DNA from 2 places in the Prosthecomicrobium sp. N25 genome. Region 2 is predicted to be linked to the other one. Evidence: predicted binding sites of a transcription regulator. Region 2 holds the regulator's gene; the other holds the start of a gene.
The links. The regulator LexA, encoded in region 2, represses DNA repair genes until DNA is damaged. The targets are predictions, from matches to a motif close to TGTTCNNNNTGTGTTCNG.

Region 1 (6,187 bases), 1.6 Mb from region 2:
TCGACGCCAACCAGCTCGAACTCTCGCTCCTGAACCTCGCCCTCAACGCCCGCGACGCCATGCCGAACGGCGGCACCCTGACGATTCGGGCCGCCAGCGAGACCGTGTCCGGGCAGGACGGGCGGGACGGGCTGGCCCCGGGCGAATACCTGCGAATCTGCGTTCACGACACGGGGCTCGGCATGGACGAGGCGACGCTCGCCCGCGCCACCGAACCCTTCTTCACCACGAAGGGGCTCGGCAAGGGGACCGGCCTCGGTCTCTCCATGGTCCACGGGCTCGCCGCCCAGTCCGGCGGCAAGCTGGTGCTGTCGAGCCGGGCCGGCGAGGGCACGACCGTGAACCTGTGGCTTCCGCGGGCGGAGCCTGCCGCAGCGAGCCCGCGTCCGCAGGCGTCTACCGCCGCGGCTCCGAACTTCCAGGAGCGCCGGACCGTGCTTCTCGTCGACGACGACCCCCTGGTGCTGTCGGGCACCAGCGCCATGCTGGAGGACCTCGGCCACGAGGTGATCGAGAGCGAATCGGGTCAGTCGGCGCTGGCCATCCTGAGCGAGGGGCGCCCGGTCGACCTCGTCATCACCGACCATGCCATGCCGGGGATGACCGGGGTCGACCTGGCCCGCAGGATACGGCAGTCGCGGCCGGACCTCGCCATCGTGCTCGCCACCGGCTACGCGGAGATTCCAGCCGACTCCGGCGAGGACGCCTCCGACATCGCCAAGCTCGCCAAGCCCTACCGCCTCGAGGAACTGGCGGCCGCCATCGACGCCGCCTGGCGCGCCCGCGCCGAGATCCGCGCGGCCGTCTGAGAGGACGAGCGGGGCGGCCCCCGAGCGTCCCGTTCACGCCGCCAGTTCGGCGGCGCGCATCAGGTCCTCGGTGAAGCGGCGGCGCTCCGCCTCCTGGGCCATGTGGTCGGGAATGCGCAGGATGTAGGAGGGGTGCACGGTCGGCAGGAGCGGGACCCCGGCGGCCGTTTCGACGAGCCGCCCGCGGATCTGCGTGATCTTCACCGGCCGCTGCAGGATGGCCTGCACGGCGGACCCGCCGAGCCCGACCAGCAGCTTCGGGCCCACGATCCCGATCTCCTTGTCGAGCCACCAGCGGCAGGCCTCGATCTCCCCGGCCGTCGGGTTCTTGTGCAGCCGCCGCTTGCCGCGCGGCTCGAACTTGAAGTGCTTCACCGCATTGGTGACGTAGACGGACGAGCGGTCGATCCCGGCCTCGGCGAGCGCCGCGTCGAGCACCTGCCCGGCCGGCCCCACGAAAGGCTCGCCGGTGAGGTCCTCCCGGTCGCCCGGCTGCTCGCCGACGAACATGAGCCGCGCCGCCGCCGGACCTCGCCCCGGAACCGCCTGCGTGGCGTCGCGCCAGAGGGGGCAGCGCCGGCAGGCGGGCAACTCCGCCGCGACACTCGCGAGATCCTCCGCCATCGTGGCCCCTCCGCCCGCGCAAGCCGCCTCCGGCGTGCCGGCCCGCGCCTGTGAACGGAGATGCCGGACCGGCGGTTCCGTGGGCGCCGCCGCGATCATGGCACGCTCCCGGTCGACCGCGTCGGCGATGAGGTCCGGGATCAGCGCCGCCTCCGGCAGGTTGCGCCAGTAGCGCTTCGGCATCTCCGCCGACATCGCCTTCACCTTCAGCCGCGCCGGATTGAAGATCGAGGCGAAGTAGGTGAGCCACAGCGCTTCCTCGGCATCCTCCGCCGGCACGTCGCTCTTGCGTGCCCCGGGCCCGAAGGTCAGCCGCTCGGTGTCCCAATGGATCGAGCGGCGCGGCGTCAGGATCGACCAGCGCATCGGCGCGAAGCGGCGCTGGAAGAACCCGGCATTGCGCTCCTCGATGAAATGCTCCGGTTCGAACCACGCGGCGAAGTGCGGCCCGTCCGCCGTCGCCACCTCCCGGAAGCGCACGAAGGCGCGCATCTTATGGACGTCCCGGTCGACCGCCTTGGCGAGCCGGGCGGCGAGCGCCACGTCCGGATCGGACGCGACCTCCAGGAGCTTCGGCAGGGTACGCAGGCGGAACAGCAGCCGGTAGAGGAGATCGTAGCGCCCCGGGTCCCGGTGGCAGGCGACCCGCTCGGCGAGGTCCAGGAAAGCCCGCGGCACCCGCAGGGCACCGGCCGGCGGGGCTGAGCCTGCCGCGGACGGTCCCGGCGGCCGCACCAGCGCGGCGAAGAGCTCGTCCTGCCCGGCACCGACCGCGAAGCGCACCGCGGCGGGCTCGACGCCATCGGCCGCGAGCCCCCGCGCCGCGGCGCGGAAGCCGTCCAGGTCCGTCTCGTGCCCGAGTTCGATCCGGCGCATGGGGGTCAGAAGAGCGAGAGCTGCACCGGCCGGGCCGGCTTGGCGAGGGTGGGGCCGAGGGCGGAGCGGTCGAGGAGCCCGCCCGGATGCCAGTCCTCCGCCACCACGAAGGGCCTGACCGGCTCCAGGGACCGGCAGACCCGCGCGAGGTCGGCGAGCCTGAGCCGCGTATGCCGCCGCGCCCGGCAGATCCGGTCGACCGACTTCACCCCGAGCCCGGGCACGCGCAGGAGCCGCTCCCGGTCTGCCCGGTTGACGTCCACGGGGAACAGGTCCCGGTGCGCCAGCGCCCAGGCGAGCTTGGGGTCCATGTCGAGCGGCAGCATACCGTCCGGCAGGCCGGCGGCGATCTCGGACAACTCGAATCCGTAGAAGCGCATCAGCCAGTCGGCCTGGTAGAGCCGGTGCTCGCGCATGAGCGGGGGCTTCGTGGCCGGCAGAGCGGACGTCGTGTCGGGGATCGGGCTGAAGGCGGAGTAGTAGACACGCTTCAGACCGTAGCTGCCGTAGAGCGTCGCGCTCTTGGTGAGGATGGTGGCGTCCGTCGCCGCGTCCGCCCCGACGATCATCTGCGTCGACTGGCCCGCCGGCACGAAGGTCCGTTCCTTCGGGTCCGCGCCCCGGTCCTTGGCCTCTTCGATCCGCGCCCTGAGCGCCCCCATGGTGCGCCGGATGACGGCCGGCTTCTTCTCCGGCGCGAGCCGCTCCACGCTGGCGTCGACGGGCAGTTCGATGTTGACGGAGAGCCGGTCGGCATGGCGCCCGGCCTCCTCGATCAGCCGCTGGTCCGCCCCGGGGATCGCCTTGAGGTGGATGTAGCCGCGGAAGTCGTGCGTCTCCCGCAGGCTGCGCGCCACCCGCAGGATCTCCTCCATGGTGTGGTCCGGCGAGCGGATGATCCCCGAGGAGAGGAAGAGCCCCTCGATGTAGTTTCGGCGGTAGAAGGAGAGCGTGAGCCGCACCACCTCCTCGACCGTGAAGCGCGCCCGCTCGACGTTGCTGGAGGAGCGGTTCACGCAATAGGCGCAGTCGAAGACGCAGAAGTTGGTGAGCAGGATCTTCAGGAGCGAGATGCAGCGCCCATCCGGCGCATAGGCGTGGCAGATGCCCGACCCCTCGGTCGACCCGATGCCGGTCCCCTTGGCCGATTGCCGCCGTTTGGTGCCCGACGAGGCGCAGGACGCGTCGTATTTCGCCGCGTCGCTCAGCACCGCCAGTTTCTCGCCGATCGTCTTCGCCGCCATCGCGCCATGTTCCTGATCTGTTCTGAGATATGAGGTTGGCGGCCTCCCGACAATGCGCGCCGTGTTGATAATGGCCTTGCACCTTCACGGCCGAGCCCGAGCCACAGTCGGACCAGTTCGCGCTTGCGGGCGCGCCGCTCATTCCCGATGAAGGAGGAGAATCGAGGGGAGGGACGAGCGCATGTCGGCACTGGACGAAGCGGCCGGGCGGGCCCGGCGGTGGCTCGTCGGCGAGGCGGCGCCGCTCTGGTGGGCGAACGGTCGCGACCCGGCCGGCGGCTTCGTGGAGCGGATCGGCCTCGACGGCGTGGCGCTGCGGGAACGGCGTCGCGCCCGGGTGAGCGCCCGGCAGGTCTACGCCTTCGCGGTCGCCGCCCGGCTCGGCTGGGACGGCCCCGTCGCGGCGGCGCTCCGCCACGGGCTCGACTTCCTGCAGGGTCCGGCCGCCCGTTCCGACGGCGGCATCGTCGCCACCGTCGCCCCGGACGGCACCATCCCGGACGCCGGCCCGGACCTCTACGACCAGGCCTTCTGGCTGCTGGCGCTCGCCGAGGCGCGGGCGAGCCTCGACGACCCGGCGCTCGAGGACGCCGGCCTGCGGGTGCTCGACCTCATGGAGGCGCGCATGCGCCACCCCGTCGCCGGCTACGAGGAGCGCGACCGCCGCGTCCTGCCGCTCCGGGCCAATCCGCACATGCACCTGCTCGAGGCCGCGGCCGCTTGGGTGCCGCGCGGCCGCAGCCCGCGCTGGCGCGCGCTCGGCGCCGAGATGGCCGGCATGGCCCTTCGCTTCTTCCGCGATCCGGCGACCGGCGCGCTCCTGGAGTTCTTCGACGGCGACTGGCGCCCGCTGCCGGGCGCGGCGGGCGACGTGGTGGAGCCCGGGCACCTCTATGAATGGACGTGGCTGCTCTGGCGCTGGCAGACGCTGACCGGCGAGGACGTCCGTCCGGTGGCGCTGCGTTTCGCCGAGATCGCCCGCCAGCACGGCCTCGACCCGTCGCGCGGTGTCGCCATCGACGAGATCGGCCGCGACCTGGCCCCCCGGCGCCGCACGGCCCGTCTCTGGCCGCAGACGGAGCGACTCAAGGCCGGCCTGGCGCTCAGGGCCTGGGGTCCCCCCGGCTCGGACCTCGCCCGCATCGGCGAAGCCGAGGCGCTCGCCGCCTGGGAAGCGCTCGAGCGGTACCTGGACGTTCCCGTCCGCGGCCTCTGGCGCGACCGACTGGACGAGGACGGCCGCTTCGCCGAGGAACCCGCCCCCGCCTCGAGTTTCTACCATCTCGCCTGCGCGATCGGCGAACTCGCCGGCGCGGTCGCCTGACGCCGCCGCGCCGTCCTCCCACGCTCCGCGAACTCCCCGGCGCGGGCCGTCAGCCCGCCACCCGGTTCCGCTCGATGGTCAGGAACGGGAAGGCCTCGACCCCGCCGCGCGCGAGGTCCCCGGTCGCGGCGTCCGCGCCCCGGAAGCCGACGATCGCGCCCGAGCGGGCGCCCCGGATCAGGTTGTCGGCGACGAGCGCCGGGCCGGCTCCGTCCGCCACCGACACGGAGATCCCGATCCCCGCGTTGCGGACGACGTTCCCGGTCGCCGTGACGTCCCGCTGCCAGCGCCCGAACCCGATCGCGATTCCGACGAGCGGCGCACCCTCGACCACATTGCCCGTCACCGCCGTGTCGGCTTCCACCGCGATGCCGCTGCCGAAGCCGGGCGGATCGGCCCGGTAGGGCCCCTCCCGGCGGAGATTGCGGACGATGTTGCCGGACACCACCGCCAGCCGGCCCCCCTCGTTGAAGTTCGTCACCGAAATGCCGACCGCCGCGCCGTCCACCAGGTTGTTGGCGATCAGCGCGCCCTCGAAGGCGAACTCCGCGTAGAGCGCGGTCTCGCCCGAGCGCAGGCACTGGTTCCCGGTCATCTGCACATTGGAGGCGCTGTTGGCGCGGATGGCCGTGAAGGCGCAGTCGGCGATCCGGTTGTCGGCCGCGATCACCCCGCCGGCCCGGAAGAAGTTGATGCCGTTGCCGTTCTGGCCCGTGCCGCCGGCATCGGCGCGGATCCGCGCGATCCGGTTGCCGGACACGAGGGTGCCGTCCTCGCCGGGCGCCGAGCGCCAGACGAGGATCCCCCCGTTGCCGCAGTGCTCGACCCGATTGTCCCGCACCACGAGGCCGCTCGCGTCCAGGGAGAAGAGCCCCGCCTGCCCGGCGAGGGTGAAGGACGAGCGCTCGACCCGCCCCGCGCAGGCCTGGAGCCGCAACCCGTGCCCGGTCGTGCGCGTGAAGGCGCAACTGTCGACGTGGAGGTCGGCGACGCCCGCGAGCGCCACGATCCCCTCTGCGGCTCCGAGGGTCTGAAAGCCGCCGTCGAAGGTGAGGCCGGTGAGGTGGAGGGAGGCGGCGCCTTCGGCGATCGCGATCGGCCGCGGCGCCGCCGCCACGAGTCGCGTCCGGCCCGGCACGCCGACCAGCCGCGTCCCGTCGGGAAGTTTCAGCCCGGTCGCCGCGAAGGTACCCGGCCCGAGCGTCACGGGCTCCCCCGCTCGCGCCGCTCGATCGATCGCCTCCTGTAGGTCGCCCCCCGGCGCGAGGGCGGGGGTGGCTGCGCCGGCCGCAGGGCCGGCAGCCGCGACG
Region 2 (6,187 bases):
GCCGCCCGTGTGGCGCGCGAAGAGCCAGTTGAACAGCGCCGTGCGCGCGCCGCCGATGTGGAGAAAGCCAGTCGGCGACGGGGCGAAGCGGGTGACGACGGGATCAGCCATGGGAGGTCCGGGTCTTCGGCCGGGTCGGGCCCGGGCCGGTGGTCACGATGAGGGCGGTTCCTGTAGCATGGGTTCGCCGAAAAGTAAGCAAGGGGGCCGCGTGGAGGGCTTCCGCGGGGAGCCGGGGGGCTCGCCGGTGGATACAGACGGGAGAGAGGACGCCGGTTCCGTGCGGAGCCGGCGGCGGAGGTCCGTTGCCGCGTTCGCGGTCCCGGGAGGCGCGCGCCGGATCGCGCTGGAGGCCTCTCTCCTGCGCGAGCGGATCGCCGACACGCTGGCGGCCGAACTCGACAGGGGAGCCGGGTTTCCCTGGGCGGTGGTCGCCTTCGGGCTCGGCGCCCTCGGCTACCTGAAGCTGCCGCAGGAGCCGCAGGCCTGGGCCCTGGCCATCGTGGCGGTCGGGTTCGCGGCTGCCGCCCTGACGGCGCGGCAGCGCGGGCGCGACGCGCGCGTCCTGGTGCTCGCCGCGATGGCCGCTGCGGGGCTCTTTGCCGGCAAGCTGGAGAGCCTGGCCGTCGCGGCGCCGCGGCTCGACCGCGAGCGGACCGTCACGGTCACGGGCTGGGTCGAGGAGGCGGAGGGGACGGCGAACGGCGGCACGCGCCTCTTGGTCGCGGTGCAATCCATGGAGACCCGCGGGCCGGCGCCGGCGGAATGGCCGAAGCGGATTGCCGCGACGGCCGCCCGGGGGCGCGACGGCGGGGCGCGGATCGGGGAGGGGGTGCGCTTCCTCGCCCGGCTTCGGCCGCCCGACGGCCCCGTGCTGCCGGGCGGCTACGACTTCGCCCGGCGGGCCTATTTCGAGGGGCGCGGGGCCTCGGGCTTCGTCCTCGGCCGGGTGGAGCGCCAGGATCTCGGGCCGCCGCCCGGCGCGTTGCGCCTCGCCGCCGGGGTCGCGACACTGCGCCACGACATCGCCGAGCGGATCCGGCAGGCCCTGCCGGGGCGGGCGGGCGCGATGGCGGCCGCCCTGATCGTGGGCGAGAGCCGCGCCGTCCCGGAGGCAGACCAGGAGGCCATGCGCGCCTCGGGGCTCTCGCACATCATCTCGATCTCGGGCCTGCACATGGTCCTGGTCGGCGGCACGGTGCTCGCTGCCGTCCGCCTGCTGCTGGCGCTCGTCCCCGGACTGGCGCTGCGCATCCCGGTGAAGAAGGTGGCCGCGGTCGCGGCCTTCGCGGCCGTCACCGGCTACCTGCTGATCTCCGGCGGCGGCGTGGCGACGGACCGGTCCTACATCATGTTCGCGGTCGGCCTGCTGGCCGTCCTGGCGGACCGACCCGCCCTGACTCAGCGCACGGTCGCGGTCTCGGCGCTGGCGATCCTGGCCTTCGAACCCCATGCGGTGGCCGAGCCCGGGTTCCTGATGTCGTTCCTGGCGGTGCTCGCGCTCGTGGCCGCCTACGAGGTCTGGCGCGACCGCCCGCGCGACCCGACCCGCCTGGTGAACCCGCTGGCCGGCCCGGCCGGTCGGCTCCTGCGCTGGCTCGCCGCGCACGTGACGGGGCTCGCCTTCTCGTCGGTCGTGGCCGGCCTCGCGACGGCTCCCGTCGTGGCGGCGGAGTTCCACCGCGCGGCGCCCTACGGCGTCCTCGCCAACATGCTGGTGCTGCCGGTCGTCGGCACGATCGTGATGCCGATGGCGCTCCTGGCCATGCTGGCCATGCCGTTCGGCCTGGAGTCCTGGCCCCTCGTCCTCATGGGGATGGGGATCGAGGCCATGCTGGCGGTCGCGAGCGAGGTCGCCGGCCTGCCGGGCGGCGAGGGGCTGATCGGGCGCATCCATCCGGCGGCCCTGCCGCTCGCCGTCGCGGCGATCCTCTGGCTGACGCTTTGGACCCGTCGCTGGCGTCTCCTCGGCCTCGTTCCGGCGGCAGCCGCTGTGGCGGTCGCTCCCTTCGCGCAGGCTCCGGACATTCTCGTCGGCGCGGATGCCGAGCCGATCGCCGTGAGGGGTGGCGACGGGCGCCTGGCGGTGCTCGACGCGGCGCGGGCGCGATTCGCCGCGCAGGTCTGGCTCGCCGCAGACGCCGACCCGCGCGCCGTCCGCGACCCCGCCCTGGCGGCGGGCTGGCAGTGCGATCCGTTCGGCTGCGCGATCCATGTGGCCTCCCCCGGGACGCGGCCCCGCGTTCTTGCCGTCGTCCGTGATCCGCGTGCCTTCGACGAGGACTGCCGCCGGGCCGCGATCGTGGTCACCCGCCTGGACGCCCCGCCCGGCTGCCGGGCGCTGACCGTCGTCGTCGACCGCGCCGTCCTGGCGGAGACCGGCGGCCTCGCGCTCGGCTGGCCCGCCCGTCCGGCCAACGGCCCGCCGGCCGGAGCGCAGGGCCCTTCCGTGCCGGGGACGCCCTCGGCGGTGGCGCCCTTGCCGGCTTCGCTTCAGCCCGCTGTCGCGGGCCGGACCCGGCCCTGGAACGCCCGCCCGCCGCCGCCCGCTCCGGCCACCACCGGTTCGCGTACGGCCGAGCCGGCGGGGGCGCCCGCGCCGGTGACCGGTCGTGTGACGCAACCGGCCGGTCCCGCAGCCGACGGGCACCGTCCCGGCCGGGCCGGCACCGCCCTTCGGCCGGCACCCTCCGGGGCGCCGTCCCTGCTGCCGGACGACGACGGAGACGGCCGCGACCCGGGCGTGTCGGACTGAGGAATTCCGGCAATCGGAGGGCCGCGTGGCCGATCCGGTCAGTAGCGGCGGATGAGGCCGACGAGCTTGCCCTGGATCTTGACGCGATCGGGTCCGAAGATGCGGGTCTCGTAGGCCGGATTGGCGGCCTCCAGGGCGATCGACGCCCCCCGCTTGCGCAGGCGCTTCAGCGTCGCCTCCTCGTCGTCCACCAGCGCCACCACGATGTCGCCGGTGTCGGCGCCGTCGGCACGCTTGATGACCACGGTGTCGCCGTCGAGAATGCCGGCCTCGATCATGGAGTCCCCGCGCACCTCCAGGGCGAAGTGCTCGCCGCCGGCGATGAGGTCCGCCGGGACGGGGATCGCGTGGGTGTAGTTCTGGATCGCCGAGATCGGGGTGCCGGCGGCGATGCGCCCCATCACCGGGATGGAGACCGCGCCGTTCTTGTCGTCGCCGGAGCCGACCGGGCGTTGCCTGCCGAGGCTTCCCTCGATCACGGAAGGCGCGAAGGCCTTGCCGTTGCGGGCTGCCGCGAGGCTCGGCGCGACCGAGTCGGGGAGCCGCACCACCTCGAGCGCACGGGCGCGGTTCGGCAGGCGGCGGATGAAGCCGCGCTCCTCGAGCGCTGTGATCAGCCGGTGGATGCCGGACTTCGACTTGAGGTCCAGCGCGTCCTTCATCTCGTCGAAGGAGGGAGGCACGCCCGTTTCCTTCAGGCGTTCGTGGATGAACATCAGGAGCTCGAGTTGCTTGCGGGTGAGCATGGGTCCTGTCGCCCCTCGGGTTCGGTTTGGTGGTTCGAATCCTTCGTCGCCACTCTGCCGCTCGGGCGTCCGGATCTCCTATGGGGGACGGGGGTCGTCTCCACGAAAACCTGGATGAAGCCTGTGACGTGTACAAAGCGCGAACTGAAGCTACACGTTCTCTCCATGTTCTACAAGCGTCAATTTTCCGTTAAAACGGACCGGGAACGAAGAATATGCGGCCGGGAACGAACCCGAACGCTGCGGAACGGGCCGCGGCGGTCCGGCGCCGGAGCGGGCTGAGACGGTCAGGAGAGGGGGATGATTCGGCACCGGCCGCCGGCGGGGAGCGGCGGGGCGTTCGGGGCGCGCAGGACCAGGCAGTCCGCCCGGGCGAGGCGGGTCAGCATGGAGGAGTCCTGGACGGGGAAGGGGCGCACCCGGGGCAGTCCGCTTTCGTCCCGGCTTTCGATTTCGGCGCGCAGGTAGTCCTGCCGATGGTCGTTGGCGGCCAGGTCGACCGCCGCCACGGCGTCGACCTCCGGGTCGAGCAGGGGGGCGACGCCCAGGAGGGCGCGCAGGAGGGGTTTCAGGAACAGGATCGCGCAGACGAGGCTCGAGACCGGGTTGCCGGGCAGGCCGAGGACGCGCATGGGCCCGAGGCGGCCGGCCATGAGCGGCTTGCCGGGCCGCATGGCGATCTTCCAGAAGGCGAGCTCCATGCCGGCGTCGCCGAGGGTCCGGCCGACCAGGTCGAGGTCCCCGACCGAGGCGCCGCCGAGGGTGACCAGTACGTCGGCCCGCGTCTCGAGGGCGGCGGCGATGCGTGCCCCGATGGCGGCCTCGTCGTCGGGCGCGATGCCGAGGTCGACGGGCTCCCCGCCGAGCGCGCTCACCATCGCGGCGACCCCGAAATTGTTGGACGCCACGATCTGGTCCGGGCCGGGCGTCTCGCCGGGGCGGACGAGTTCGTCCCCGGTCGCCAGGACGGCGACGCGCGGGCGACGGCGCACCTGGAGGACCGGGTGGTTCATGGCCGCGGCGAGCGAGACCGCCCGCCAGTCGAGCCGCGTGCCGGCGTCGATCAGGCGTTCGCCGGCCTGGAAGTCGAGCCCCACGGGCCGGACGTTGCGGCCGCGCGGGGTGGCGTCGAGCGCCAGGATGGTGCCGTCCGCGGCAACCTCCGCGTTCTCCTGGATGAGCACCGTGTCGGCGCCTTCGGGCACGGGCGCGCCGGTGAAGATGCGCAGGGCCTCGCCGGCACCGAGGCGGCCCTCGAAGGCGCGGCCGGCCGGCGCCGTTCCGATCACGCGCAGGCGCGCCGGGACGGCGGCGATGTCGGCCGCGCGGAGGGCGTAGCCGTCCATGGCCGAGGCCGGGAAGGGCGGCTGCGTACGGGTGGCGGTCAGGTCCTCGGCGAGGACCCGGCCTTCCGCCTCGGCGAGCGCGACCGACTCGGCGCCGACCGGCACCACGCCGGCCAGCATGCGCGCCCGCGCCTCCTCGACCGACAGGAGCGGGGATCCGGACACCGCCATGGCCGTCACTCCGCCCGCCAGTCGCCGGACTTGCCGCCCGACTTCTCGAGCACCCGGACGCCCTCGACGATCATGCCGCGGTCGACCGCCTTGGCCATGTCGTAGATGGTCAGGCACGCGACGGTGGCAGCCGTCAGGGCTTCCATCTCGACCCCCGTCTGACCGCCGACATGCACCGTCGCGCGCACGACGAGGCCGGGCAGAGCCTCGTCGGGCTCGATCTCGACGGCCGCCTTGGTGAGGAGCAGGGGGTGGCAGAGCGGGATCAGCTCGTGGGTCCGCTTCGCCGCCATGATGCCGGCGATTCGCGCCGTCGCCACCACGTCGCCCTTCTTGGCCTGGCCGGCGCGGATCATCGCCAGGGTTTCGGGCTTCATGCGCACCCGCCCCTCGGCGACGGCCACGCGCCGCGTCACCGCCTTGTCGCCGACGTCGACCATGTTGGCCGCGCCGGTTTCGTCGATATGGGTCAGTCTCGCCGTCACGGGATGCCTCGCGCCGCTCGCCGGGGTCGGCAATCTAGCCGCGACGGGGGGCGGGCGGAAGCGGCCGGGGTCGGTGACGAGATCACAGACGGCACGCCTCCGGGCTATTACGGACCGAACCGATCGCAAGCTCGACGGTTCGGGCGCGGGGCAGCCCTGGGAGCAGCGGCATGACGGACTGGTTCGACGGCGTGTGGCTCTCGCGGGTCCAGTTCGCCTTCACGATCACGTTCCACATCGTCTTTCCGGCCTTCACGATCGGGCTCTCGGCCTTTGTGGCGACGCTTCACCTGCGCCATCTCCGGACGGGCGATCCGATCTTCCTGCGGCTCGCGCGCTACTGGACGAAGATCTTCGCGGTCTCTTTCGCCATGGGGGTCGTGTCCGGGATCGTGCTCTCCTACCAGTTCGGCACCAACTGGAGCCGCTTCTCGCTGGTGGTCGGCAACGTGGTCGGACCGCTCATCGGCTACGAGGTGCTGACCGCCTTCTTCCTGGAGGCGACCTTCCTGGGCATCATGCTGTTCGGATGGGATCGGGTGTCGCCCGGCATGATGGCGGCGAGCGCGACGGCGGTCGCGGTTGGGACCCTGCTCTCCGCCTTCTGGATCCTCTCGGCGAACAGCTGGATGCAATTTCCGGCCGGGCACGCGGTCCGCGACGGGATCGCCTACCCGGTCGACT

Region 1: the regulator LexA is predicted to act here: its motif matches at 3,561-3,578, upstream of WBG79_RS06605 (putative DNA modification/repair radical SAM protein).

What each region holds. Positions count from the first base shown of each region.
Region 1 is NZ_JBBCAT010000001.1:1,462,529-1,468,715, forward strand. It holds gene WBG79_RS06595 (response regulator) at 1-809, shown strand, start outside; gene WBG79_RS06600 (UdgX family uracil-DNA binding protein) at 843-2,309, opposite strand; gene WBG79_RS06605 (putative DNA modification/repair radical SAM protein) at 2,315-3,553, opposite strand; gene WBG79_RS06610 (AGE family epimerase/isomerase) at 3,735-4,877, shown strand; gene WBG79_RS06615 (TIGR03808 family TAT-translocated repetitive protein) at 4,927-6,187, opposite strand, start outside.
Region 2 is NZ_JBBCAT010000001.1:3,037,913-3,044,099, reverse strand. It holds gene gltX (glutamate--tRNA ligase) at 1-111, opposite strand, end outside; gene WBG79_RS13835 (ComEC/Rec2 family competence protein) at 281-2,755, shown strand; gene lexA (transcriptional repressor LexA) at 2,794-3,501, opposite strand; gene WBG79_RS13825 (molybdopterin molybdotransferase MoeA) at 3,789-5,018, opposite strand; gene moaC (cyclic pyranopterin monophosphate synthase MoaC) at 5,024-5,503, opposite strand; gene WBG79_RS13815 (cytochrome ubiquinol oxidase subunit I) at 5,674-6,187, shown strand, end outside.